3 regions of the Nocardia sp. CA-135398 genome follow, and region 3 is predicted to be linked to each of the others. Evidence: riboswitches for the same ligand, from Rfam matches in the RefSeq annotation. Region 3 holds a riboswitch; each other region holds the start of a gene.
The links. Region 3 has a riboswitch for S-adenosylmethionine ahead of ACQP1T_RS03165 (rhodanese-like domain-containing protein). Riboswitches for the same ligand answer to the same signal wherever they lie in the genome.
Positions count from the first base shown of each region.

Region 1: linked by a shared signal. The riboswitch ahead of ACQP1T_RS28345 (amino acid ABC transporter permease) and the one ahead of ACQP1T_RS03165 (rhodanese-like domain-containing protein) in region 3 are both predicted to bind S-adenosylmethionine.
Region 2: linked by a shared signal. The riboswitch ahead of metX (homoserine O-acetyltransferase MetX) and the one ahead of ACQP1T_RS03165 (rhodanese-like domain-containing protein) in region 3 are both predicted to bind S-adenosylmethionine.

Region 1 is NZ_CP192084.1:6,404,311-6,413,831, forward strand. It holds gene ACQP1T_RS28325 (carotenoid biosynthesis protein) at 1-449, shown strand, start outside; gene ACQP1T_RS28330 (LppM family (lipo)protein) at 523-1,299, shown strand; gene ACQP1T_RS28335 (glycosyltransferase) at 1,326-2,456, shown strand; gene ACQP1T_RS28340 (hypothetical protein) at 2,500-3,210, opposite strand; SAM riboswitch class I at 3,533-3,626, shown strand; gene ACQP1T_RS28345 (amino acid ABC transporter permease) at 3,637-4,662, shown strand; gene ACQP1T_RS28350 (amino acid ABC transporter ATP-binding protein) at 4,659-5,432, shown strand; gene ACQP1T_RS28355 (ABC transporter substrate-binding protein) at 5,452-6,426, shown strand; gene ACQP1T_RS28360 (LLM class flavin-dependent oxidoreductase) at 6,431-7,567, shown strand; gene ACQP1T_RS28365 (ABC transporter substrate-binding protein) at 7,564-9,183, shown strand; gene ACQP1T_RS28370 (ABC transporter permease) at 9,186-9,521, shown strand, end outside.
Region 2 is NZ_CP192084.1:7,701,675-7,711,189, reverse strand. It holds gene metX (homoserine O-acetyltransferase MetX) at 1-1,064, opposite strand, end outside; SAM riboswitch class IV at 1,304-1,414, opposite strand; gene ACQP1T_RS34375 (TetR family transcriptional regulator) at 1,458-2,201, opposite strand; gene ACQP1T_RS34370 (MFS transporter) at 2,334-3,827, shown strand; gene ACQP1T_RS34365 (NADP-dependent isocitrate dehydrogenase) at 4,117-5,334, shown strand; gene ACQP1T_RS34360 (MFS transporter) at 5,743-6,882, shown strand; gene ACQP1T_RS34355 (nitroreductase/quinone reductase family protein) at 6,879-7,004, opposite strand; gene ACQP1T_RS34350 (hypothetical protein) at 7,069-7,755, opposite strand; gene ACQP1T_RS34345 (hypothetical protein) at 8,436-8,846, shown strand; gene ACQP1T_RS34340 (hypothetical protein) at 8,979-9,308, shown strand.
Region 3 is NZ_CP192084.1:691,089-700,609, reverse strand. It holds gene ACQP1T_RS03205 (MarR family winged helix-turn-helix transcriptional regulator) at 1-170, opposite strand, end outside; gene ACQP1T_RS03200 (DJ-1/PfpI family protein) at 226-867, opposite strand; gene ACQP1T_RS03195 (RpiB/LacA/LacB family sugar-phosphate isomerase) at 900-1,349, opposite strand; gene ACQP1T_RS03190 (SDR family NAD(P)-dependent oxidoreductase) at 1,439-2,182, opposite strand; gene ACQP1T_RS03185 (DUF456 domain-containing protein) at 2,313-2,795, shown strand; gene ACQP1T_RS03180 (amidohydrolase family protein) at 2,916-3,782, opposite strand; gene ACQP1T_RS03175 (FAD-dependent oxidoreductase) at 3,907-5,295, opposite strand; gene ACQP1T_RS03170 (Rv0361 family membrane protein) at 5,600-6,055, shown strand; SAM riboswitch class IV at 6,121-6,236, shown strand; gene ACQP1T_RS03165 (rhodanese-like domain-containing protein) at 6,251-6,667, shown strand; gene ACQP1T_RS03160 (O-succinylhomoserine sulfhydrylase) at 6,664-7,878, shown strand; partial or broken gene ACQP1T_RS03155 (MerR family DNA-binding transcriptional regulator) at 7,896-8,048, opposite strand; gene ACQP1T_RS03150 (TetR/AcrR family transcriptional regulator) at 8,104-8,700, opposite strand; gene ACQP1T_RS03145 (hypothetical protein) at 8,787-9,101, shown strand; gene ACQP1T_RS03140 (CaiB/BaiF CoA transferase family protein) at 9,183-9,521, shown strand, end outside.

The DNA of each region.
Region 1 (9,521 bases), 3.0 Mb from region 3:
GTGCCACCGGTCGGGGGCTGCCCGGGCTCACCGACATTCCATACACCAACTATCTGGGGTGGTTCGCGGTGGCGCTGGTGATGGCGTTGCTGCTCATCGGCCTGGATCGCGCGGCCGGAACGAGAGGTGCGAACACGTTCGCGGCGAGCGTGCAGACGGCACAGCATCAGCTGTCGACATCGGAGGCACTGATCGCCGACACGGGACCGGCGGCGGGAGCCGCCGCACGGGAGTTTCCTGACTCGATCACTCCGGAGCAGCGATACCGAGAGCCGATATCGGCGGACGTGGTGGTGCCGGTGGCGGTGTTCATATGGACCTGGCTCGGGTCGACGCTCGCACACGCGGTGTTCCTCGATCTGCCGTATTCGGCCTGGTACGGGTGTGTCGGGCTGGGGGTGCTCGGGGTGCCGCTGCTGGTGCGGTCGGTCGCGACCAGGCTGGGCTGATACGACCTGTCCGATACTTCGGCGGCGTGCATTCCGCCCGTCGCGTGGCAATTCGGGGCGAGGGCCTGGCACGATGTGTGCCGTGCAGCCGAGTCCTCTCACCGCGATGCCCGACACACCGGTTCTACCGCCGCGTTCTCCCCGGCCCGCTGCGCGGGTGGCCGCGGCGGTGCTGCTTGCCGCGATGCTGGTGCCCATGCTCGCGGGCTGCCTGCGGGTGCAGGTGTCGATGGGTGTGTCGTCGAATGACCGGGTCTCCGGTCGGATCGTGGCAGCGGTGGTGCCCGCGGACGCCAATGACAAGGGCCCGCAGCTGAAGGCGCCCGATTCGCTGGCCGCGAAGGTGCGGGTGGAGCCGTACAGCCAGGACGGTTATGTCGGCAGCAAGGTGTTCTTCGAGGATCTGTCCTTCGGCGAGGTCGGCCAACTCGGCGCGCTCTCCGATCAGACCCAGGGCATGTTCAACCTGTCGTTCCAGCGCACCGGCGACCTGGTCAGCCTCAATGGCCGGGTCGATCTGAAATCCGTTCCGCCGCATGGGTCGGACGTGCAGTTCACGGTGGCTTTCCCAGCCCGCGTCGCCAAGACCAATGGCAATCGCGAGGACGACTCGACCGTCTCCTGGAAACTGCCGCCCGGCGATGTCTCCACGGTGCGCGCCGAGGTCAGCTATTCCGACCCGAACACCCGCTCCTTCGCGGGCTGGGCTGGCATCGTCGGCGGTATCACTCTGGCCGTCGCCGCGATCATCGCCGCCATCGCCTATATGGACCGCAATCCGGCGCCGCCCGGTGCACCCGAAAGCGACTTCTCACTGAGCAATCTGTGGCGTTCACTGACCCGCCGCTGACGCGAACCCTGCGCACCGGCGCGGCGATCGCCGCGTGGACGGGCGCGGGTATCGCGCTGTTCGGTTGCGGGACCGCATTATTCAACCGCGTGACGGTGCGCAGGCTGTCGACCGGACCTACTACGGTGATCGAGCCGGTCACGGTGTGTATCCCGGCTCGCGACGAGGCCGCGCGACTGCCCGAACTGATCGATGATCTCCGCGGTCAAGTGGGTGTGCCGCGCCTGCGGGTGCTGATTCTCGACGATGCGTCGTCGGACGGGACCGAAGCGGCCGCACTCGAAGCGATCGCGGGTGATTCGCGCTTCACGGTGTTCCGTTCCGAGGCCGAACCCGCACCCGGATGGACCGGGAAGGCCGCAGCCTGCGCGCGACTGGCCGAATTGGCGGATGCCACGGTGTTGATCTTTCTCGACGCCGACGTGCGATTGGCACCGAATGCGATCGCCGCGGCGACCGCCGAATTGCGCCGTAGCCGAGCCGCCTTGTTGTCACCGTGGCCGTACCAGGCGACCGAATCACTGGCCGAGGCGCTGGTGCAGCCGCTGCTGTGCTGGTCGTGGGCGGCGAGCCTGCCGATCGTCGCCGCCAATCGCAGCCTGCGCCCCTCGACGGCAGTCGCATGCGGCCAGTTCCTGGTCTTCGACGCAACCGCCTACCGCGCCATCGGCGGTCACACCGCGGTCGCCGCGAGCCCCACCGAGGACCTGGATATCGCTCGCGCACTGCGTCGTTCGGGTCGCCGGACCGCGCTGGTCGCGGCAGGCCGAGCGGCGAGCACCCGAATGTACCGCGGCGCAGCCGAACTGGAGGACGGCTACAGCCGCTGGCTGTGGTCCGCCTACGGCGGTAGGACAACCGGCGGTGCGGCAGTGGGAGCTGTTGCGGCACTGGCCTACTGGGTGCCCCCACTGGCTGCGATCGGTGGCCGAGGTTCGGTACGCACCGCCGGTCTCATCGGTTACAGCGCCGCAGTCGCCAGCCGCCTCCTCGCGCGCTCACTGGAACGCGGCACCACGACCCGCACGGACATCCTCGCGGCCCTGGCACATCCACTCTCCATCGACGCCTACCTCCGCCTCTGGACCCGCTCCCGCCGCGCCCACCACCACAACACCTTGACCTGGAAGGCCCGCCCCCTCACACCCACCCGCTGATCAAGATCAGGTGGAATCCATGGCGGCATCGGCCGAGACGTAGTCAGCGCACCGAGGTGAGTCCTATCGTCGGGAGGAAGAAGCAGGACTTGCCGCCGTTGTCGACGGTTCCGAAGACCGCGGCGAGTACCGTGCCGGATCCGGTGTCGACCGGAACCGCGCGTACCCCGCCGACCGGGAAGGCGGCGAAGAAGTCTTGGATGGCACGTTCGGCCAGTGGCCTTATCTCGGTCGGGGTTTCGGCGGGCACCATCGTGCGGACCACATCGGGGATCGATCCCATGGCGGTGACGCCACTGCGGCCATTGGCCAGGTTGACCCAGGCGACATTCATGCCCGTGGCGTTGGTGCCGTCCGGGCCGAGGCCGTAGGGGACGAAGGTGAACATGACTTGCCCCGCCTTGACGGCGGCCGGGTCGAGGCCCGGAATGGCCACCGTAGCTTTCGGCCACGGGCCGGGCACCGCCCCCGCAACGGCGGGGACCAGACCGAGGCTGCCGGTGGCCGAGCAGAACGGCGCGACGGCGGGATATAGGAACGGGTCGATGCCGAAGGTGCGCAGCGCCTCGACAACGGTTCGGTAAGCGGCCAACAGATCACCGGGCGCGGCCTGGGCAGGCGGGGAGGTCGCGGCCGGAACAGCTGGTTCGGGCATCGGCGCCGGACCGGCGGCGGCGATGCCGGGGGAGAGAGCCAGCGCGACCGAACCGGTCGCGATGGCGGTTAGCGTCGTCAGACGGCGCAGCAGGGTCACGGCGAACCTCCTCATCGTCGGGCACGAATCGAGGTCCGAGAGTACTCCGGCAAACCTTCGCAACAGCGGCTATTTCGGCGAGCGACACGGTCGTGCCGCGCGCCGCCGCGGCAAACCACAGCGGGGCAATCCGGACGAACAGCGCGCGCAGAACCATATCCGAAATGCCACGATCCACTGCACAACCGGGCCAATAGTGCCTGCTCATGGCCATGTAAACAAGGTCTGCGCTCAGGCTGATTCGTACCCTTGTGCCGGACTTCGCCTGCTTCGCATGATATTTCGGCTAGACCCATTGACCGACCCGTGCTCGGCGTCGGACACACCATCCAGAGCGACCGAGAGACCTGGCTCATCGACGTCGCAGCAACCCCCCGGTCACCGGGTGCGGGTGCTTCCGCCGGGAACGATGGAGGAACCGGAACCATGAGCGCGTCCGTCGCATCCGATACTCCGGTATCGGATGTACCGATACCGGGTGCCCACACACCCGATGCCGCCGCATCGGGTGCACCCGCCGCTACCGCAGGCATCACCGATGCACCCGCGATCGCCAGGTCCTGGCACCCGTGGCGCTGGGTGGTCAGTGCCATCGCACTGGTACTGCTCGCACAATTCATCCACGGACTGGCCACCAACCCCGGCTGGGATTGGTCGACGTTCGCCAAGTACTTCACCGCGAAATCGGTGCTGTCGGCGCTGAAGGTCACCTTGGAGCTGACCCTGTGGGGTACGGCACTGGGATTCCTGATCGGCACGGCATTGGCGATCGCCCGGCTGTCGAATAATCCGGTGCTGCGGGTGATCTCGTGGGTCTATATCTGGGCGTTCCGCTCGATTCCGCTGATCGTGCAGTTGCTGTTCTGGTTCAACATCGCCTACCTGTACAACACGATTTCGCTCGGAATCCCATTCGGCCCTTCCTTTCTCACCTTCGAGGTGAACGGGGTGATCAGCGGGTTCACCGCGGCGGTCATCGGACTCGCATTGCATCAGGCGGCGTATGCGGCCGAGATCATCCGGGCCGGATACATTTCGGTCGATCCGGGGCAGCTGGAAGCGGCCGCGGCGCTGGGCATTCCACGGGTGCGCCAGTTCCGCACGGTCATCGTCCCGCAGGCCATGCGCTCGATTCTGCCGAATGCGACCAATGAGGTGATCAGCCTGTTCAAGGGCACCTCGATCGTGTCGGTCATGGCGATCGCGGAACTGTTCTACCAGGTCCAGGTGATCTACGGGCGCAACGGCCGGGTGGTGCCACTGCTCATGGTGGCCACCGTCTGGTACATCGTGCTGACCACGATTCTGTCGGTGGTGCAGTTCTATATCGAACGCCACTACGCCAAGGGCGCGCACCGCACGCCGCCACCGACACCGGTGCAGAGGGTGTGGCGCAGGCTACGCGAAATCGCCGAAGTCGGTTCCGCCGCACCGCGCGGGGCAACCCGATGAGCGCGCCGGTGGCGGCGGCAGTCGAAGTGCGCGGCGTGCGAAAGTCCTACGGCGGCACCGACGTACTGGCTGGCATCGACCTGACCGTGCGCGCCGGTGAAGTGGTCACCGTGATCGGACCGTCCGGCTCCGGCAAGTCGACGCTGCTGCGGGTGGTCAATCACCTGGAGCCGCTGGATGCGGGCACCGTGCACATCGACGGCGAGTTGATCGGATATCGGCTGCGCCGCAATAAGTTGCACGCGCTGTCGGACCGCGAAGTGCGCAAGCAGCGCTCGCATATCGGCTTCGTCTTCCAGCAGTTCAATCTCTTCCCGCATCTGACGGTGCTCGACAATGTCACGCTCGCACCGATTTCCGCGCAGGGCCGCCCGCGTGCGGAAATCGAGACCGAGGCACGGGAATTGCTCGCGCGGGTCGGCATCGGCGAACTGAGCGACGCCTATCCGCGGCGGCTGTCCGGCGGTCAACAGCAGCGCGTGGCCATCGCGCGCGCGTTGGCACTGCGACCGCCGGTGATCCTCTTCGACGAACCCACCTCCGCATTGGATCCGGAACTCGTCGGCGAAGTCCTCGATGTGATCCGCGATCTCGCCGACGGCGGGACCGCACTGGTGATCGTCACCCACGAAATCGGTTTCGCCCGTGAGGTCGCCGACACCGTCGTATTCCTCGACGGCGGCGTGGTCGTCGAACAAGGTCCGCCCGCCGACGTACTGGACAACCCGCAACACCCGCGCACCCGCGCATTTCTGTCCCGAGTCCGCTGAGCGCGGTGCGCGCTCCCCGATGAACAGGTATTCGATGAAGCTCTCTGCCCTGGTCGGCCTGGCCGCCACGGTCGCCTTGCTGGCCACCGGCTGCGGCACCGATCCGGACGCGGAAAACTCCGCGCAGCCCGCCGGTTCGATCACCTTCGACCTCTCCCCCGGTCAGTCCGGCCGGATCCACGCGCCCAAGGTCGACGCCATTGCCGCCGAACTGCCGCAGGCCATTCGGGATCGCGGCACGCTGGTTGTCACCGGATCCGGCGGTGCCGCACCGCCTTTGCGGTTCTACGCCACCGACGATAAGACCATTGTCGGGTCCGAGGTCGATTTCGCCTCACTCGTCGCCGATATCCTCGGGCTGAAACTCGTTGCGCAGGTGGCCGATTGGTCGCAGAACTTCGTGCGGGTCGACTCCGGCGAGGCCGATGTCTTCATCTCCAACGTCACCGTGACCGAGGAGCGCAAGGAGAAATACGACTTCGCCACCTACCGCAATGACACCGTCGCGCTGGAGATCCCCAAGCAGAGCACGCTGGAATACAAGGATCGTAAGAGCCTGGCGGGCAAGCGGATCGGCGTCGGCAGCGGTACCAATCAGGAGCAGCTGCTGGTCAAGTGGAACGAGCAGAATATCGCCGAGGGCCTGCGCCCGATCGATATCGCCTACTTCCAGCAGGTCACCGACTATTACCTGGCGCTGGCCTCACAGCGCCTGGACGGCTACATCGGCCCGAACCCGTCCGCGATCTATCACAGCAGCACGGCGAATCAGACCAAGATCGTCGCGACCTTCTCCGGCGCCGGTGACACATTGCAGGGCGAGATCGGTGTGCTCACCAAGAAGGACAACGGGCTGATCGGCCCCATCAACAAGGCCATCAACAACGCCATCCAGACCGGCACCTACCAGCAGGTCATCGATCGCTGGGGGTTGCGGACCGAGACCGTGCCGAGTTCGCGGATCAATCCGCCCGGCCTACCGAAGAAGTCGTGAACGCATGAAGTTCCTGCTGTTCACCCTCGTCACCCGGGTGCCGGATCCGCATACCGGTCGGCTGCCCGAGACCAGGGACCGACTACTCGATGTCATCGGCCAGGCTCGCATCGCCGAGGAACTCGGCTACGACGGCTTCGCCGTCGGTGAGCGGCACGAGGATCCGTTCCTCTCGGCCGCACCGCCGGTGATCCTGTCCCATATCGCCGCGGTCACCGCGCGGATCAGTCTTTTCACCGCCGTCACCACGCTGAGTCTGTTGGACCCGGTGCGCGCGTTCGAGGACTATTCGACGCTGGACAATCTCTCCGGCGGCCGCCTCGAACTGATCATCGGTAAAGGCAACGGTGCGGCGCAGGCGAAGCTGTATCACGTCACCGCCGAGGACCAGTGGGATCGCAATCGCGAAGGCTACGAACTGTTCCGGGCGCTGTGGGACAGCGACACCGTGACCTGGTCGGGCCGATTCCGGCCGGAGCTGATCGAGGCCAAGGCGCTGCCGCGGCCATGGCAGCCGCGTATTCGCATCTGGCACGGCAGCGCGACCAGCCGCGATTCGGTGGAACTCGCCGCGCGCCACGGTGATCCGCTGTTCTCGGCGAATGTCACCAATCCGATCGAACCGTATGCCGAACTGGTGCGCCACTATCGGGAGCGTTGGGAGCACTACGGGCACGATCCGGCCGAGGCCCTGGTCGGCGCGGGCACCGCGGGATTTCATGTGGCGCGCACGTCACAGGAGGCACTCGACGTGTATCGCCCGATCTTCGAGGCTCGACTCGGGTTGGCGCGCAAGCTCGGGCTGCCGATCGTCTTCGAGACGCTCGACGATTTCGTCGCGCGCAGTTCGGCGCTGGTCGGCAGCCCGGAGCAGGTGATCGACAAGGTGGGGCGCCAGCATGAGGCCTTGGGGCACGAGGTGATCCATCTGTCCGCCGAACGCGACGGCCGCGGCGAGTCGCAACATCGCGCCAGCCTCGAACTCTTCCAGGCCGAAGTCGCACCCGAACTACGCCGACGCATTCCGAGCCGACCACTGGCCACCGCTCCGAACGGTCGCGCCACCGCACGTCCCATCGAATACGACATCGATTCCCGCGGCGAACTCGTCCGCACCGAAACATCTGGAGTACCACAGTGATCCGTCCCCGCCACCGAATCGCGGCCGTGGCCGCCGCCGTCACCGCGGCCGCGAGTCTCGCCGCCTGCGGCAGTGATTCGGCTACCGGCGGCGCCGACGCGGGTCCGCCACAACCGGGCGGCACCCTGCGCTATGGCCTTTCGCAGGCGCCGACGTGCTCGGATCCGGCGCAGTCCGGCACCAATCAGACGCTGTATGTGACCCGCCAGATCGTGGATTCGCTGACCGATCAGGATCCGAAGACCGGTGAGATCAAGCCGTGGCTGGCCAAGAGCTGGGAGATCTCCCCCGACGCGAAGGTGTTCACCTTCCATCTCGCCGACGGTGTCACCTTCAGCGACGGCACCCCGCTCACCGCGGATTCGGTGCGCAACACCTTCGATTCGGTGATCAAACTGGGCGGGGCCAAGGCGCCGCTCGGCTCCAGCTATCTGACCAACTACGTCGGCACCACCGCGGTCGACAAGCTGACCGCACGGGTCGAATTCAGCAAGCCCAATGCCCAGTTCCTGCAGGCGTCCTCGACCGCGCAGCTCGGCATTCAGGGCGATGTCACCACGGCGAAGCCCGCCGATCAGCGCTGCCTGGGCGACAATGTCGGCAGCGGTCCGTTCACCTATGCGTCCTGGCGCCAGGATGCCTCGGCCACCCTGGCCAAGCGTGCCGGATACAGCTGGGGTTCGGCGGTCTTCGCCCATCAGGGCGCGGCATATCTGGACAAGATCGAGTTCACGGTGGTGCCCGAATCCGGTGTCCGCACCGGCAGTCTCATCTCCGGCCAGCTCGACGCCGTCAGCGATGCGCTGCCACAGGACGCACCGCAGATCGAGGCCGCGAGCGGGCGGGTATTGAGCACCGCGAATCCCGGTGTGCCGTTCGGCTTCCAGACCAACGTCACCCGTGGGCCGCTGCGCGATGCCGCGGTGCGCCAGGCCCTGCTGCCCGCGATCGACCGGAAACAGCTGGTGGATACCGTACTCGGCCCGCAGTTCAAAGCCGCCACCAGCACATTGGCCAGCAGCACGCCCGGCTACCAGGATCTTTCGGCCCGACTGAGTTACGACCCGGCCAAGGCGCGCGGCATCCTGGACCAGGCGGGCTGGACGCCCGGAGGTGACGGTATCCGCGCGAAAAATGGTGAACGCCTGTCCTTCTCGGTGCTGTTCAGTCAGGCGTTCGCGGGCAATCAGGCCATCCTGGAGCTGGTGCAGCAGCAGCTGCGCCAGGTGGGTGTGGAGCTGAAGCTGGATCTGGTGTCGGGTCCGGAGAGCACAGCACGACAGAACGTCAAGGATTTCGACACCACCTACTACAACACCACTCGTGCCGACGGTGACATTCTGCGCACCTCCTTCAGTGTCGACGGGCGCAATCTCAATGCCCGCGAACGCATCCCGGCATTGGATGATGTGCTCGACGGTCAGCTGAGCGCCTCGGACACCGCCGCACGCACCGCATTGGTCCGCACCGCGCAACAGGCCGTACTCGATGCGGGGCTGTGGATTCCGACGGTCGAACTGTCACAGGCCATCGGTGCGGCGCAGAGCGTGCAGGATCTGAAGTTCGAGGCCTCGGCTCGGTTGCAGTTCTTCGACACCTGGTTGAGCGGGCGGTAGCCATGGCTCGGTATGTGGTTGTGCGGATTCTGCAGGCGATATGGGTGCTGTGGGCGGCGTTCACCATTTCGTTCGTGGTGCTCTACCTGCTGCCCGCCGACCCGGTCTCCATCGCGGCCGACGGTGCGGGCGCGGGAACCCCGATCGACAAGGCCGCGATCGCCGAACTGCAGGCGCGCTACGGACTCGATCGTCCGCTCTGGGAACAGTATTGGACCGCGCTGACCCACGCGCTGACCGGCGACCTCGGGCACTCCATCGGCACCGGCCAGCCGGTCACGACCGCACTCGGCGACGCACTGCCCAATACCCTCGGATTGGCCGGTCTGGCACTGGTT
Region 2 (9,515 bases), 1.7 Mb from region 3:
CCGTCGCGGGAGTGCACGATTTCCAGGCCCTCACAGCCCGGCAGGCCGTCGGCCAGTTCCTGTTGAGTTCGCAACGGGTACAAGCGATCCGAGTCGACGCCGCCGACCACGCACGGCACCGGGGTGGCGGCGAGGGCGGCCGCGATGCCGCCGCGACCGCGGCCGATATCGTGTCGGTTCATCGCCTCGGTCAGCAGCACATAGGTAGCGGGATCGAAACGGCTGCAAAGCTTTTCGGCTTGGTGATCCAGGTAGCTCTGCACCGCGTAGCGGCCGCCGTTGCGCGGATCCTCATCGCCCTGCGCGTTGTTCTCGAAGCGGTGATCGAGTTCGCTTTCGGTGCGGTAGGTCAGGTGCGCGATGCGGCGGGCGATGCCCATGCCGGTCATCGGGGCGCGATCGGTGTCGTGATAATCGCCGCCCTGCCAATCGGGATCGGCCTTGATGGCGGCGATTTGCGTTGTCTGCGTGCCGATCTGGTCGGCGGTGGCGCGTGCGCCGACGGCGAGCACCAGCGCGGATGCGACCCGCTCCGGCGCGCCGACCATCCACTCCAGCACTCGCATACCGCCCATCGAACCGCCGACGACGGCGGCCAGGCGTTCGATGCCGAGCAGATCGAGCAGCGCCGCTTCCGCGGTCACCTGATCCCGGATCGAGATCTCCGGAAACCTTGCGCCCCAAGGCTTTCCATCCGGCGCCAGCGTCGACGGGCCGGTGCTGCCCTTGCAGCCGCCGAGCACATTCGTCGCGACGACGCACCATTCGTCGGTATCCACCGGTGCGCCCGGCCCGACCATGCCGTCCCACCAGCCGGGCAGCGGATGGATGTCGTCGGGTACCCCCACGACATGCGAATCGCCGGTCAGCGCGTGCTCGACGAGCACCACATTGTCCAGTGCGGGGGAGAGTTCGCCCCAGCGCTGTACGGCCAGATGAACGTCCGGGATGACAGCGCCGCTCTCCAGCCGCACATCCCCGATGGCGATGATGCCGAGCCTCCCGTCCGGCGGTGGCAGGGCCACCGTGGCGGAACGCGCGGTACGAGGGTCGGTCACAGTCACGTCGTCGCCGCCGTGAAACCGACCCGCCGCGCACAGTGCGTCGCCGACGCCGGGGGAATCACGAGGGAACGCACATCCCCGATGTTAACTACCCGGCTGAACCGGGCCGCGGTCCGGTAGACCGGGAGTCCGGCCGCGGACGCGATGGGGTCACTCATATCGTGCTCCAAAGGGTTGTTCGCCTGCGGTCTTATCGGGGTGCGGGTGACGGACGACAACTCATCGGAAAAACCTCCTGAAGTGCGCGCTTGCCCTCGACCATCGAGAGCCCGGTCATCACCCGGAGCACCCCACCGCTGCTGGAGGGTTGCCGTCCAGCAAGCCGGGGCTTCGCGCTGGCACTCATGACCTGACGGACATGGTAACCGGCGGGCGGGCGGCGACTGAAATCCGTTACCGGGTTTCCACCGGCTCGGTCGCGGGCCGCCCGGTGCACACGCGCATGAATTCGTCGAACGATGTGGTGAATCCGTTGCGGGCCTCGGCGGCGGCCGCGGCGGTGTCCTCCTCGTCGAAGATCGAGTTCTGGCACTCCATGCTGAGATGGCCGATCAGCTGCCAGGCGCCGACGACCAGCCGCACCGGCAGCGCGTCGGGCTGGGTGCCGAGTCGCTCGGCGATCACGTCGGCGATCGCGGCGTTTTTATCGTCGGCCAGTTCCATGCTCTGCGCGCTGACCGTCGGACTGCTGCGCAGGATTCGCTGCATCTGCTGGAAGCGGCGGAATGACAGCGGTCCGTCGACACTCGCCGCAGCCTGGTCGACGACCTGCAAGAAGGCCTCGCGCAGCGATTGCAGCTCATTGCCGGTGACCGGGAGTCCGCGCAGGCATTCGGCGATCGCCAGTCCGAAATCCTTGACCGGCCCGAGGACGATGGCCTCTTTGCTGTCGAAATACCGGTTGATCGTGCGCGGGGACACATCCGCGCGGTCGGCGATCTGTTCGACCGTCGTCGCGTCGAATCCCTGTGCGTCGCACAGGTCGAGTGCCACCTCGATGATGCGCAAACGGGTCTGCTGCTTCTTGCGCTCGCGCAATCCCGGACCGCCGGACGCACTGGTCCCTGGATTCGCTGGGGCGCGCACAGCGTCCTCGGCTGTGGCGCTCGCGCCGATCGGCGTCGATGACTCGAGCATGGCCCCATGCTATCGCAATCGGGCGGGTTTGTGTCCTCAACGGTCAAATGTCGGAGTGCGACATTTTTCTCTTGACGACAAATGTCTGTAGATGACAGGATGGCTGCACGAACTTCGGACTAGGAGACCAAGGTGAGCGAGACTGCGACAGCGGTGGAAGTTCTGGAGAAGCAAACGAGTTCGGCACGCTGGTGGGCCCTGGGGGTGATCGCCTTGGCCCAGCTCATGGTGGTGCTCGACGCCACCATCGTGACCATCTCGCTGCCCTTCGCCCAACAGGATCTCGAGATCAGCGACGGCAATCGGCAGTGGATGCTGACCGCCTACACCCTGATCTTCGGCGGTCTGCTGCTGCTCGGCGGACGGCTGGCCGACTACCTCGGCCGGCGACGGATCTTCATCGTCGGCCTGGTCGGCTTCGCCGGGGCGTCGGCGGTGGCCGGTCTGGCGCAGAACGGCGCGGAGCTGTTCGCCGGACGGGCGCTGCAGGGCGCGTTCGCGGCTCTGCTGGCTCCCGCGGCGCTGTCACTGCTCTCGGTGACCTTCACCGAGGCCAAGGAGCGCGCGACCGCCTTCGGCGTCTTCGCCGGTATTTCCGCGGGTGGTGCGGCTCTCGGCCTGATCGCCGGTGGCGCGCTGACCGAATACGCCTCCTGGCGCTGGTGCCTGCTGGTGAACACCCCGATCGCCCTGCTCGCGCTGCTCGGCGCGCTGGCATTCGTGCTGAAGGATGTGCCGACACCGCGCATCGGCGGTTACGACGTGCCCGGTGCGGTCACCGTGACGCTCGGTCTGATCGCCATCGTGTACGGGTTCAGCCGCGCCGCCGAGGACGGCTGGCTGGCTGGCAGCACCCTCGGCTTGCTCGTCATCGGCGTCGCGCTGCTGATCGCCTTCGTCGCCATCGAGCGTCGCTCGGCGAATCCGTTGCTGCCGCTGCATATTCCGGGTGAGATCAACCGCGGTGGCGCCTTCCTGGCCGCGCTGCTGATCCCGATCGCGATGTTCGCGATGTTCCTGTTCCTGAGCTACTACTTCCAGATCACCCTCGGCTACTCGTCGCTGAAGGCCGGCTTCGCCTTCCTGCCGTTCCCGGCGGGCATCGCGATCTCGGCCGGTGTCACCAGTGCGCTGCTGCCGAAGCTGGGCCCGCGGCCGCTGATGGTCGTCGGTGCCGTGCTCGGCGTGCTCGGTCTGGTGTGGCTGGCGCAGTTGGGCTACGGCGACGGTTACGCGGTCAGCGTGCTGCCCGCGCAGTTGCTGATCGCGCTCGGTATGGGCCCGCTGTTCGTCGGGATGCAGACGGTCGCGCTGCATCAGGTCGAGGAAGCGGACTCGGGTGTGGCCAGTGCATTGTTGAATGCGGCACAGCAGGTCGGCGGCGCGGTCGGCACCGCGCTGCTCACCACCATCTCGGTGCAGACGGCCAAGACCTACGCGCAGAACAATCCGACCATGGACAATCTGCTGGCCCGCGCTTCGATCCACAGCTACGACGTGGCGTTCTATGTCGGCGCCGGATTCTTCCTCGCGGCAATTCCGGTGATCGCGTTGATGATTCGGGACAAGCCGGAGAATCTGATCGAGGGATCCGAGGAGGACGCCCGGATTCCGGTCGCGATCTGATCCTGAAATAGCGATGTCCGGGTATCCGATGGGATGCCCGGACATCGCTATTTCGGCAGGGTGTCGGCACCGCCGACCTACTTGTCGGTAACAATTTCGGGCGGCTTCACATGGGGGGCTGCCCGCGCGGTGAGGTCAATGGCAGCAGTACGCTTGTCTTGTTTGCACCACTCGTCTCGCGGACAACGCGGGACATATACGTTGTCTGTTGGAACAGCTGGGGTCCGCTCACAAGCGTGTTCGCCTGGCCGTGCAATAAGGGCACCATCCTAGGAGGACACGAAGATCCATGTCCAAGATCAAGGTTGAAGGCACCGTCGTCGAACTCGACGGCGACGAGATGACCCGGATCATCTGGCAGTTCATCAAGGACAAGCTGATCCACCCGTATCTCGATGTGAACCTCGAGTACTACGACCTCGGCATCGAATATCGGGACAAGACAGACGACCAGGTCACGATCGACGCCGCGAATGCGATCAAGGAGCACGGTGTCGGCGTCAAGTGCGCCACGATCACTCCGGATGAGGCCCGGGTCGAGGAATTCGGCCTGAAGAAGATGTGGCGCTCGCCCAATGGCACCATCCGCAACATCCTCGGTGGCACCATCTTCCGCGCGCCGATCATCATCTCGAATGTGCCGCGTCTGGTCCCCGGCTGGACCAAGCCCATCATCATCGGCCGTCACGCGTTCGGCGATCAGTACCGCGCCACCGACTTCAAGGTCTTCCAGGGCGGCACCGTCACCCTCACCTTCACCCCCGAGGACGGCAGCGAGCCGATCGTGCACGAGGTCGTGAAGATGCCCGAGGACGGCGGCGTCGTCATGGGTATGTACAACTTCAAGAAGTCCATCGAGGACTTCGCGCGGGCCTCGTTCAACTACGGCCTGCAGCAGAACTACCCGGTCTACATGTCGACCAAGAACACCATCCTCAAGGCCTACGACGGCATGTTCAAGGACACCTTCCAGGAGGTGTTCGACGCCGAGTTCAAGACCCAGTTCGACGCGGCGGGCCTCACCTACGAGCACCGCCTGATCGACGATATGGTCGCCTCCTCCATGAAGTGGGAGGGCGGCTACGTCTGGGCCTGCAAGAACTACGACGGCGACGTGCAGTCCGACACCGTGGCGCAGGGCTTCGGCTCGCTCGGCCTGATGACCTCGGTGCTGCTCACTCCGGACGGCCGGACCTGTGAGGCCGAAGCCGCGCACGGCACCGTTACCCGGCACTACCGCCAGCACCAGCAGGGCAAGCCGACCTCGACCAACCCGATCGCGTCGATCTTCGCCTGGACCCGCGGCCTCGAGCACCGCGGCAAGCTGGACAACACCCCCGAGGTAATCGGCTTCGCGCAGACGCTCGAGGACGTCGTCATCAAGACCGTCGAGGGCGGCCAGATGACCAAGGACCTGGCGCTGCTCGTCGGCGGCGATCAGGGCTACCTGACCACCGAGGAGTTCCTCGGTGCGCTCGACGCCAACCTGGCCCGCGCCCTGCGCTGACGGGGTGAACTGAATACCCGGCGCTGGGCAAGAGCCAGCGCCGGGCGCGACATACGGGCACCCGCACCACACCGCTAGCGACTGCTTGCAGGTCGCTCGAAAGGGTCGGTGGTACGGGTGCCCGCACTGTTTCGCGACCCGGGGGTCACTTGACGCCTGTATCGGCGATGCGAAGCCTCGGATCGCGGTGTCCTGTGCGGGAATCGAGCAGCGGTTGCCATCCGGTGCCCGAAATGTGCGGTATGCGGGTGAGACTTTCGATTTCTCGATGCTGACGTGGGGGAACTCACGCTTGCTCGGGAAGCGTCGGCGGTCGCCGGACGGTTACATGAAGTTGTGACCAGTTCCGTAGCAACGCAGAGTCCCGCACGTGCCGAGGCCGAGCGGACGGACTGGCATATTCCGGCGATGCTGGCGCTGGCCCTCGGTGGATTCGGAATCGGCACAACCGAATTCGTCACCATGGGTTTGCTGCCCGATATCGCGAGCGCCATGAGCGTGTCCGAGCCGACGGCAGGGCATGCCGTATCGGCCTATGCGCTCGGTGTTGTCGTCGGCGCTCCGCTGATCGCCGCACTGGCCGCACGGGTGCCGCGCAAACGTCTGCTAGTCGCCCTGATGGTGGCGTTCACCATCGGAAATGCGGCGACGGTTATCGCGCCCACATTCGAAACTCTGGTCATCGCGCGGTTCTTATCGGGCCTGCCGCACGGCGCGTACTTCGGTGTCGCGTCGCTGGCCGCCGCGACGCTGGCGCCGGTGGGGCAGCGTGCCAAGGCGGTTGCCGCGGTTATGCTCGGATTGAGCGCCGCCAACGTTGTCGGCGTTCCCAGCGCGACCTGGCTGGGCCAGCATCTCGGCTGGCGCGATGCCTTCGTGGTGGTCGCGGTGATCGGTGTCGCCACCGTCGCGGCCCTGATCCGCTTCGTTCCGGAGCTGCACGGTATCCGGATCACCAATCCGATGACCGAACTCGGCGCATTGCGGCGCCCGCAGGTGCTGCTGACCCTGCTGGTCGGCGCGATCGGCTTCGGCGGCATGTTCGCCGTCTACACCTACATCACCACCACCTTGACCGATGTGGCCGGTCTGCGGCTCGGACTGGTGCCGTTCGTGCTCATGCTCTTCGGACTCGGAATGGTCGCTGGCAATATCGTCGGCGGCATTCTGGCCGACCGCGGCGTCGACCGGGCGATCTACGTCTCGATGATCGCCATGGTGGTCATCCTCGCGGGATTCGTTGCCGCCGCGCACAATCCATACACGGCGGCCATCAGCGCGTTCTTGGTCGGCGCGTCAGGTGCGGCGCTCGCGCCAGGTCTACAGACCCGACTGATGGATGTCGCCGCCGACGCCCAGACCCTCGCCGCGGCGCTCAATCATGCGGCGCTCAATATCGCCAATGCGGCGGGTGCGTGGTTGGGTGGGCTCGTTATCGCGGCGGGGCTGGGCTATACCGCGCCCGCTACGGTCGGGGCGGGCTTGGCCGTGGTTGGTGTGCTGCTGTTCATGGTGACTGTGTGGGCTGGTCGTCGCTCGGTGGCTTAGGTGTTGGGTTCCAGTGCGACGACGGGGATCACTCGATCGGTCTTGGTCTCGTATTCGGCGAAGCCTGGCATGACCTGCACCATTGCCGCGTAGAGCCGATCGCGTTCCGGTCCTGCGGTGATCGGGGTGGTGGAGCGGTAGGCCGACGGATCCGGCCAACGCCTTCACCGCGTCGTCGCCATCGAATCATCCAGACCCCAGGTCTGCCCGCGCCCGTTCAGCGATCTCATCGATGCTGGTGTCTTTCAGGAACTTCTCGATCGCCGTGATCCCCGCCGTCGCGACCCGACGCCACTCGTCGTCGTCTGTGAGTGCGCCCGGTTGACGATCGAGGTGGTTTCGGACCACCACCAAGGAGGAGTCGGGTGCAACCATCAAATCTGTTATCGCGCGGTCCCGGCGCTCTAGGGAGGGGCCCACCTCGCTGCCCACGATCCGCATCGCAACTTCCGCGCGCATATGAGCTTGCAGAGGTTCCTGAAGTTTGTTCATTTCCGCTGTGATAGTGGCCCGGTCGGGTGGATGGGCGCCCAACGCAACATTGATCCGCTGCAACTGGACGCTGAGGTTGATGGTAGAAGTCGCATACTCCACATACACCTCACGACGATCCTTGCGCACCGCCTGCGCTGCGGTGAAATGCTCCTGCCGGTTCATCTCCGTGCTGCTGACACTGGTGGATGCCCACGCTGATATCCCAGCTGAAATCACAGCCGCAGCGACTGCGGTGACCAGCGCGTATCGTCCGTTCCGTGTCGCGATCCGCAGATCGCGTTGAAGTGCTGCCAAGTCGAACGAGGACGCTGGCACCGAAGGTTCGGCCGGACCGGCGGACTCCTGAGGAGTCCTCGGCTTGGAGGTCTCGTCTTCCATGAGCTCAAATTACGTAGGAGCTGTCCTCAAAGGGCCAGGCGCGCGCGAGTGTGGTCAGTTCTCGATGGCCACCCTGCCGCCGCTGCGGAGTTGAGCGCATATTTGTATAGGGTTTCTGGCCGCCGGTAACTCCCACTTCGCGTCAGTTCTCGGCGGTCAGGTGGCGGTAGGGGGGTCGAGGAACATCGCTGAGAAATCCGGCGCTTAGCCAGTACCGCACATAGCCACGCACTATGTGCGGCAACTCGGACGCCGACCTGGGCGGATAGGCCGTGCGGAGGGTTTCGGCTCCCGAAACTATCTGCGGTACATGGCTTACCGCCGGATTTGGAGCTAGTGGACCTCACGGGCCGATTACTACTGGAACCCCCTGGAGCGGGATCCGGCTGGCCGGTACTTGCAATGAAACCAGGTGGGATCGTCCCTGCTGCGTCATCGAGGTCACTGAGACCGCATCGGACATCGTGCAGGACTGTCGGCAGGGCGATCCCGCCCGTCGCGGCATGGGTTTCGGCTGCGCGGCCGGTCGGGGATGGATTTGCCGGCGATGCGTTGACATGGGCAGATCGGGTGCTCACGCTTATTTGAGGCAGCGTGTTCCCTGCGTTGACTGAGCAGTTCATCGATGTGCCGTAGGACGCACCTGGACCAGGGTGCGGCAAACCACAACGGAGGTTTCGATGTCTGGCAGTAGCAAAGGCAGCAAGGCCAAGGCCGTGAAGGCCCAGCCGATGAGGCAACAGCAGCAACAGCAACCCGCCGTTCAGGCTGACACCGAGAAGACGCCGTGGTCTGCGGCACGCGATCGCGCATCGGTGACAACCAGAGCGCGCCCCAGTACGTACCAGATACTCAACGACACCGACTCGGTCGTCGCCGTGCTCGCGGTAAAGGGCGGTCAAGCCGCTATGCACCAGCTCTTCACCCTTGAGCCGAACCAAACTAGCAGCGTCTTCACAAATTCCGACATCGGCGACTACCTCATCGTCAAACGCTGCAATGGCACTTGGATCTCGTCCGACACGGGCTACGCGGCGGATTGGCAGGGGCCGCCGAATGACGGCAACCTGACCCGTGTTTCCGCTCTCTAGCGATGAGCTCAACGCAACAGGGCGGATACCGCCGGATGCCAGAGTTTCGTGCGGCGTGCCGGCCGTCGGCGCAGGGTGGTAGGGCGACCGGCTCCCTGGGATGGATCACCGACACAGCGATGGGAGATGCGAATGACTCAGCAGAGTAGCGAGATCACCGAAGTCGAGCGTGCAGCACAGGAAGAGGCCACCGGGATCCTCTCGAAGATCCTGGGCATGTTGGTCTCATCGCCGACGCCGGAGGGCGCCGAGGGAACCGCGGGGACCGGCGGCGAGTACGACGGCCCGTTCCCCCACAATGCCGCGGTGCGGGGCCACCCGGAGGTCCAGGCGGCCCTGCTGGACCTGCAGAAGAAGGGGGATTACTACATAGCCCAGCTCGTGTGGCGCTGCTGGGGCCACGCCAACGAATGGGACGGTGGCCTGCTGAACGCTCTGCGGTCGTTTGGCTACAAGGTCTGAGCGCAGAGATCCACACTCGTTCCGGACCGCGCGGCACGACCGCGAGGCTCTGACATCCGGAACTCACACCGCGCAGCCCCGGACTCCGAGTCCGGGGCTGCGCCGGATGTCGATTGCTCGGCGTCGCCATCGACGGGGACATCCCAAGCCGATCGACCCCGGCGTCGCGGCGCACGGCGAGGGGATTGTGGTGCTCGGTGGCGAGGC
Region 3 (9,521 bases):
CCGGCAACCGGCAGCGGTTCACGCAGCACCGCGCCGAGCACCTGCCACCATGCCGCCGTGATTCCGCCGGGAGCGGCCAATTCCTCTGCGATGGCGAGGAATTGACCGTTCAGCTGGAATGAGGTGATCGCGACCGCGGCGAAGAGTTCCTGCTCGGGCGTGTCACTCATATCGGAACTCCTGTTCTGCGCCTTCCCGGATCGGCGATCATCCGCGAATTCTTCCTCACACGGAAGCGATGGCCCGCTGCGCCTGGTACTCGGAAAGCTCGGCGAATGCCGCCGGATCGCTCTGACCGAACAAGCGGTACCACGCGTCGAGCACATGCGGTTCATAGACATCGAGCCTGCGCAGCACCTCACGAGCGAATTCGAACGGCGCGGTCGGGCCCGCCGTGATGAGATCGCCGTCCAGCACCGCCGCCTGGTCCAGATAGCGATCACCGCCCGAATATCCGCTGTAGGCAAGGTATTCCGCGGCGGCACCGGTATGCGCGTGGTTATCGAGCAGCCCCGCCTTCGCCAATCCGAAGGTGGCACCGCAGATCGCCGCGACCGGAACCCCCGCGTCCAGGAACTCCCGCGCCTTCTGCGCGAAGGGCTCGAGTTCACCTGTCTCCCAGGTGTCGGCACCCGGCAGGATCAGCATCGCGCTCGCGGCGGGCGTGAGATCGGCGAGCACCACATCCGGAACGACGCGCATCCCGCCCGTCGTAGTGATCGGATCAGCGGTGAACCCGACGGTCTGCACGCGAAAGGTTCCCGGCGCCTTCTGCCAGAGGGGCCGATTGATATGCGCGGTCGCCGCGCCGACCTCCCAATCGGCGAGCGTGTCGTAAACGGCCATGTGCACTGTTTTCGTAGGCATGACAGTATGCTGTCATATTTGACAGCATACTGTCAATGATGCCCGCGTTCGATCTTCGACAAATGCGCGATATTGGCGCGATCCTCCGCATCCGCACTCGGTTCACCGGCGAACCACGCATCCAGAATCTCCGTCAGCTCCGCACGGGAAGTCGAACGCAGGCTCAGCGCAAGCACATTCGCGTCATTCCATTTCCGCGCACCGGCCGCCGTCGCCGCATCCACACACAGCGCGGCCCTGATCCCCGCCACCTTGTTGGCGGCAATAGAAGCCCCCGTTCCGGTCCAACAGCACACCACCCCCTGGTCCGCCCGCCCCTCGGCCACATCCCGTGCCGCCGCCTCACTGGCCCAAGCCCAGTCATCGCGCTCACTGTCCGACAACGCCCCGTGCACTACCGTCTCGAATCCCCGCCGCCCGAGCTCCACCACCAGCTCCTCGGCCACCCCCACCCGTTCATCCGCCGCAACCGAAATTCGCATATCCCAAGCGTAATAACGCCCGCACCGCACAACCGGCGAAAACGGCGAGCGGCCCGTCCTCGGTTCCCAGGACGGGCCACCCGCGCCGGTCACCAGCCGACAGGACCGAGGCGGTCGATGAAGATCCCGGTCGGGCCGTCGGCGTCGATCGTCGCGAGTTCGACGATCGAGTCGGTCCCCTCGGTGACCGTCATTTGGCCGGTGTGATGGTTCATATCGGTGGCGGCGAACCTACGATTCGCGACCTCGCCGGGTGTGGCGACATTGAACTTGATCTTCGGGAGCGCCTGGGCGTACCGCACGGTAATCATGTTCAGCGCCGCTTTCGACGAGCTGTAGGCGAGTTCGTGCATCTTCGATACCGGCTGATCCGGATCGGTCACCACCGCGAACGAACCGCCCCCACTGGACACCATCACCACCCGCGGATTGTCCGCCGCCTCCAGCAAGGGCAGAAACGCATGCGTGACCCGGATCGGTCCATACACGTTGGTGTCGTAGACGGAATGAATTTCGTCAGCCGTCGCGTCCGCGGGCGCGACAATATTTCCTGGCGCACCGGCATTGTTGATCAGCACATCCAGCCGATCGGTGTGCTCCCGAACGAGCCGCACCGCGTCGGACACCGACTCGTCCGAGGTCACGTCCAACGGGACCACGACTACCTTCACCCCATCAGCGGCGAGTTTGTCCGCGGCGGCCTGTCCCCGAGCTTCGTCGCGCGAACCGAGGAAGACCATCCACCCCTGTTCCCCGAGCCGCCGCGCCGCTTCGAGACCGAGCCCCTTGTTGGCTCCGGTGATCAACACTGTGGTCTGTTCTGTGTTCGTCATGCCCACTGAGACGTCCGCTCCCGCCCGCCCTGTGACAACCTGTGAGCGGCGTCACAAAGACCGGAAAATTCATGGCAGTGGGCCAGAATCCTGGCAGGCGTGACAAGACGCGGAAAGCGGAGGACCGGCAGTGTCAGCTTGGGGTGAGGTCGTTGTCGGCCTGGTAATTCTGGTCGGCCTGGTCGGGATCATCGTCCCGATACTGCCGGGCGCCATCTTGATCTTCGGGGCCATCGCCGTGTGGGCGTTCATGACCGGGGGCACGACGGCGTGGATCGTATTCGCCATCAGCACAGCCTTCTTGGTGCTGTCCGGCGTCATCAAATACACCTGGCCGGGGCGGAAGATGAAGGATGCGGGCGTATCCAATCGCGCGCTGTTCGTCGGCGCGATCTTCGGCATCGTGGGCTTTTTCCTCATCCCGGTGGTCGGGTTGTTCGTGGGATTCGTTCTGGGCGTATACCTTTCGGAGCTGCAGCGGCTCCGCGACAACCAACCCGCTTGGCAGGCAACGGTTCATGCGCTCGAGGGGGTCGGATTGTCGATGCTGATCGAGCTCTTCGGCGCGCTGTTGGCCACGGGCGTGTGGGTCATCGGCGCGATCATCGCCTGATCGTCAGCATTGGCGGCACAACGTCGGCGATCGCGGGTGTGCGCGGACGGGCAGTCTGTCGCGGCTAGCCGGCGACGTCGGCGAGCACCCTCGTCACACGCTGTGCCCCCGGTCCACCGCTCACTCGATGATCGGGAACGGAATCGTATCCGCTGGTTCCGGTAGCTGATCGCGCCGCAGCGGCAGCGTCGGCTGTTCGGTGCGGTGGATCGGCAGCGTCGGCATCGGATCGACCGGAATCGCACGTTCGCGGGCGGGAAGTCGATAGAACGCCCGCGCATTGTCCTCCAGCACCTTGAACATATCGGTGCCGACCACATCGCAGATCAGATCGACATCGGAATCCTGGAACGGCCGTCCCGCCCGGGTGCCGGGCAGATCGGTACCGAACATCAGCGCCTCGGGATTGACCGCGTGGATCCGGCGCAGCGTATCGGACACCTTCATCTGCACGCGCCCGAAACCGGTCGCCTTGACCCGCGCCCCGCGATCCACCAGATCCAGCAGATAGGGCAGACCCTCCTCGGACATGCCGAGGTGGTCGATGGAGAGCACCGGCAGCTTCGAGATCACCGGCTCCATCGAGGTGAGCATGGTGCCGTCGATATACACCTCGACATGCCAGCCGACGAGGTCGTGCGCACGCAATGCCTGCAGCGTCATCGCGGTGATATCGGCAGCCGCGCGCTTGACATTGAACCGCAGCCCGCGCACCCCGATCCGGTCGAGTTCGATGATCTCTTCGTCGGTGGCGTCCGGGTCCAGCGCCGTGACGCCGACCCATCCCTCGCCGAGCTCCGCGAGCGCCGCTTTCAGGTAGGTCTGATCGGTGCCTTGGAAGGATCCGCTGACCACGGCGCCGCCGCCGACATCGAAGCGCGACATGCGCTTTCGATAATCGGCGATGGTGAACGGGTCGGGCAGGTAGCCCTGGTTCTCGGCCAGCGGGAACCGCGGGTCGAAGATGTGGAGATGGGCATCGAACACTTGTACAGAATGCCTCAGGGACGGAATTTCCGCTGCCGCGGACCCGACAGATTTCGCGCGGCCGCGGCCGTGTCGGTTTGTCGAGTACCACAGGAGGTGACGCTCACCCCCTGCGGCATTCGCACTAGACCTTGTGCGGCTCGCTGGCGCGCAGCATGTCCTCGCGCTCGACGACCTTGACGCGCTCGCGGCCCTCCGGCTCGCCGAGGGCGCGCTCGTGCGCGTCGAGGCGGTACCAGCCCTGCCAGGTGGTGAACGGGATGCCCTTGCCCTCGAGGAATTCGGTGACGGCATCCAGTTCCGGCTCGGCGGCCGGGGTGAAGTTCACACTGTCGTCGAGCAGGCAGGCCACGGTCTCGTTGGCGTCGCCCTTGGTGTGGCCGATCAGGCCGACCGGACCGCGCTTGATCCAGCCGGTGACGTAGGTGGCGGGCAGGTAGCGGTCCGCACCGTCGGCGTCCTCGTCGGCGAGGACGCGTCCGGCCTCGTTCGGGACGACACCGGCCTGATCGTCGAACGGCAGATTGGTGAGGTTCTGCGACAGGTAGCCGACGGCGCGGTAGACGGCCTGGACGTCCCAGTCCTTGAATACGCCGGTGCCCTTGACATTGCCGGTGCCGTCGAGCTGGGTGCGCTCGGTGCGCAGACCCACGACCCTGCCGTCCTCACCGAGGATCTCGGATGGGGATTCGAAGAAGTGCAGGAACAGCTTGTGCGGGCGGTTGCCGACATCGCGGATGGCCCACTGCTCCAGGGTGTTGGCGATCATGTCGACCTGCTTGGAGTGCCGACGCGCGGCCTCGGAGCCCTCGTCGTAGTCGATGTCCTCGGGATCGACGATGACCTCGATGGTCGGGGAATGGTCGAGTTCGCGCAGCTCGAGCGGGGTGAACTTGGCCTGCGCCGGGCCGCGGCGACCGAAGACGTGCACCTCGATCGCCTTATTGGCCTTCAGTCCGTTGTAGACGTTCGGCGGGATCTCGGTCGGCAGCAGTTCGTCGCCGGTCTTGGCCAGCACGCGCGCCACGTCGAGCGCGACATTGCCGACGCCGAGGACCGCGACCTTCTCCGCCTCCAGCGGCCAGGTGCGCGGCACGTCCGGATGGCCGTCGTACCAGGAGACGAAGTCCGCGGCGCCGTAGCTGCCATCCAGGTCGATGCCCGGGATCGGCAGCGCGCGGTCGGCGTTGGCGCCGGTGGAGAAGATCACCGCGTCATAGAACGTGCGCAGATCGTCGAGGGTGATGTCGGTGCCGTAGTCGATATTGCCGAGCAGGCGGACCTGCGGCTTGTCCAGCACCTTGTGCAGGGCGGTGATGATGCCCTTGATGCGCGGATGGTCCGGCGCGACGCCGTAGCGGATCAACCCGAACGGCGCGGGCATGCGCTCGTACAGGTCGATGCTCACCTCGGCATCGGACTTCATCAACGCGTCGGCGGCGTAGATACCGGCCGGTCCCGCGCCCACGATCGCGATGCGAAGCGGGCGAGTCGCTGCACTGTCTTCGGTCATCTTTACGCGCACCCTTATGGTCGAAACAATTAACGGCGTCAGTCTTAGCTTAGGCTAACTTGACGCACCCTCTCGATCGCATCTGCCGATGCGAACAGGCGGCCATCTCGGCTATGACAGCAGGCCGCAGTCTCGCGATTCTATCGGTGGCACAGCACGCGCCCCGCGGCGGTGCGTACACCGGGTGTTTGCTACCCGGCCCACCTACCGTGACTACCCGCTCTGCGCGCTTCTATCGAATCCGCGCGTCGCCGGTATCGGGGCCGAATGCCTGATACCACCGCCCACCAGGGATGATCGACTCATGACAGAGCAGCAGGGCACCGATGAAGAACCCGTAATCGTGGTCGATCAGACCGATCGTCGCTCCATGGTGCCGTTCATCGCGGCGGCCGTCTTCGCGGCTGTCGTGCTGCTCGCGATCGTGCTCGGTGCGGTGCTCTCGCCAGCTGAGAAAAATGTCACAGAATCGGACAAGATCGCGGCGGCGGTGCAGCGCTACGCGGAGGCCCGCACCACCACCGACAACACGCCGCCGCCTGGCGTGGCCTGTTCGGGATTCGACGAGAGCAAGACGCCGCTCGCCGGTCAGTTCGGTGGGGCCGCCGCCGGAAAGTCGATCAAGGTAACCAAGATTGAGAACGCGATCGTCGACGGCGATAAGGCCAAGGCGACGGTGACCATCGCGGTCGATGGGCGGGAGACCCCGGCGACCTGGAATCTGATCCGCTCACAAGACCGCTGGATCGTCTGCGGTTGATTGCTTATGCGCGACGCGAAATGGGGTTTGACATGGCGGCCCCTGCCCAGGCAATCTCATTTTCAGGTCATGAGTACCAGTGCCAAGCCCCGGCTGACTGGTCGGCAACCCTCCTCCGCGGTGGGGTGCTCCGGGTGACGACCTGGCCGCGACCCAATCCCAGGTGCGGCAAGCGTGGATTCACAGGAGGATCGCATGACATATGCCGGTGACATCACCCCACAGCAGGCGTGGGAGTTGTTGCAGGACAATCCCGAAGCCGTCTTGGTAGACGTGCGCACCGAGGCCGAATGGCGCTTCGTCGGTGTGCCGGATACGAGTTCGATCGACCGGCCGACGGTGCTGATCGAATGGGTGGACAGCAACGGCGCCCGCAACGGTGAGTTCGTCGAGCAGCTGAGCAAGGCGCTGGAGGGTCGCGATCCGGCGGCGCCGGTCGTCTTCCTCTGTCGCTCCGGACAGCGTTCCGTCGGTGCGGCCGTGGCCGCGACCGGGGCTGGTATCGCCCCGTCGTTCAATGTGCTGGAGGGCTTCGAAGGCCCGATCGACGAGTTCGGACATCGTGGCGGCTCCGGCTGGCGCGCCATCGGCCTGCCGTGGCGGCAGTCATGATCACCGGTGGTGCGTTCGACAAGCCGCTGCCCGAAGGCGTCGGTCCCGCCACGCTCGGTGTGCGAGGTGGGCTGCGTCGCTCGGGATTCGAGGAAACCGCCGAGGCGCTGTATCTGTCCTCCGGTTTCGTCTATGAGAGCGCCGAGGCGGCCGAGGCCGCGTTCACCGGCGATATCGAGCATTTCGTCTACTCCCGCTACGGCAACCCGACGGTCGCCATGTTCGAGGAGCGGCTGCGTCTGATCGACGGCGCCGAAGCATGTTTCGCGACCGCGAGCGGTATGTCGGCCGTATTCACCGCGCTCGGTGCGCTTTTGGGCGCGGGCGACCGACTCGTGGCCGCGCGCAGCCTGTTCGGCTCGTGCTTCGTGGTGTGCAACGAGATTCTGCCGCGCTGGGGTGTGGAGACGGTCTTCGTCGACGGCGATGATCTGGATCAATGGGAGCAGGCGCTTTCGGTGCCGACCCAGGCCGTGTTCTTCGAGACACCGGCCAACCCGATGCAGACGCTGGTCGACGTGCGTCGGGTGACCGAACTCGCGCATGCCGCGGGCGCGAAAGTGGTGCTGGACAACGTCTTTGCCACGCCGCTGCTGCAGCGCGGTTTCGACCTCGGTGCCGATGTGCTGGTGTATTCGGGCACCAAGCACATCGATGGTCAGGGCCGGGTGCTCGGTGGTGCGATCCTCGGCGCCCAGGACTACATCGACGGTCCGGTGAAAACCCTCATGCGCCATACCGGTCCGGCGCTGAGCCCGTTCAACGCGTGGACCCTGCTCAAGGGTTTGGAGACCATGCCGCTGCGGGTGCGTCATTCCACCGAATCCGCACTGCGCATCGCGCGGTTCCTCGAGAGCAACAAATCCGTCTCATGGGTGCGCTACCCGTACCTGGAGTCGCATCCGCAGTACGACCTGGCGATCAGCCAGATGAGCGGCGGCGGCACCGTGGTCACCTTCGAACTGAACGCGCCCGAGGACGAGGCCAAGAAGCGCGCCTTCGAGGTCCTCAACCGTCTGCGCATCATCGATATCTCCAACAACCTCGGCGACTCCAAAACCCTCATCACCCATCCGGCCACCACAACCCACCGCGCCATGGGCCCCGAAGGCCGCGCCACCATCGGACTATCCGACGGCGTCGTGCGCATTTCAGTGGGGCTGGAGGATGTCGAGGATCTGCTGGGCGACTTGGACTTCGCGCTGAGTTAGAGCTCGAGTCACCGACGCCGCCGGACATCGGCCCGGGTGTAGCACCGGTGCCCGCCCGATGTCCGCGACGACGGCACCAGTAGCCCGAGCCGGTCGTAATGGTGCAGCGTCCGCACCGTCACGCCGGATTCCCGGGCGAGTTCTCCTACCCGCCACACCCGCTCGGCCAATGTGCCCTCCTCTCGATGTGCACCAACCACGCTAAAACCTGACGTAACGTCGGATTCAAGTGTCGTTTCGATCACGGGTCCGAGGGGTTGTCGTTGGGCCGCAAGCGATGTCGTGGAAGGCGGCGCGGAGTAGGGCGGTGACGCGTTCGGGCTCGGCGTCGCGCAGTCCGTCCAGTTGGAGTAGGTGCCGACCGATGACGGTGCCGATGGTGATCGCGCCGATCAGCCCGGCGCGCAAGTCCGCATCGTCGTCGGCCAGGTGCTGGGCGGCTTGGCGCTGCCGGGACACCATGGCGAACTGCACTTCGGCGGCGGCGTCCGGATGGGTGAACATCGAACGGATCGCGGCGAGTGCGTCGGTGGGTTGCTGGGCGAGCTTGGTTTCGAGTGCCGCCAGCAGTTGGTCGGCCGCCTCTTCGGGCGTGCCGGTGACCAGTTCATCCTGTTCGAAGCCGGAAGCCTGGGCGAAGAGATTGTCTTTCGACCCGAAATAGCGCATCACCAGACCGGGATCGGCCTGCGCCTCGGCGGCGATCGCACGAATGGTGGTCCGGTCGTAGCCGACCTCTGCGAATAACCGCCGGGCCGCATCCAGGATCCGGGATTGAGTGCGCTGCCGTTGCTCCGCGCGGCTGCGAGGGCGAGAATTCATGCGCTCAGTCTACGACCGTTGACCGAAGCGGATCGCCATGCTAATTTTCGGTCTACAACCGTTGACTGAAAAGAAGGTGGATCGTCATGTGGCACACGATTTTGTTGTCCGCACTGGCCGGACTGTTCGGCGCGAATGCGGTACCGCCCTTCGTCAAAGGCATGGTCGGCGAACAGTTTCCGAATGTGTGGGGTAACGATCCGCTGCGCAATTCGGTGGCCGGGACGTTCGGAATCGCACTCGCGGTCGTCATCGGATACTGGGCCGACTTGCCTGCGCACGCCTACCCGGGTATCGGCGGCGCCTTGGTGGGCGCGCTGCCGATGGCGATATTCCATGGCCGTGGCGGGGCGTATCGGCTCAACTCCGCCTTGGGGCTCGCGAACCCGTCTCGGGTATAGCTTCGGCGTTATTGTCATACTGTCAATACAGCCTCGGGTCGCCCCGGGGAGCGCTGGATCAACGACGAACCGAGGTAGGGCGTGAGCACACCATCCACCGCCGAGCAGGGCCCGCTCGCGGGCATCAAGGTCATCGAACTGGCCGGGATCGGCCCAGGACCGCATGCGGCACTGCTGCTGGCCGATCTCGGCGCCGATGTGGTGCGAGTACAGCGGCCCAATATGCTGCCCGGCTTCATGGAGCGGCCGCAGTGGCGCGGGCGCACCATCGTCGAGGCGAATCTGAAGGATCCGGCGGATATCGAGAAGGTGCTCGCACTCGCCGAAAGGGCTGATGTGCTGATCGAGGGCTTCCGGCCGGGCGTCACCGAGCGCATGGGACTCGGCCCGGATGCCGTGCACGCGCGCAATCCGCGGTTG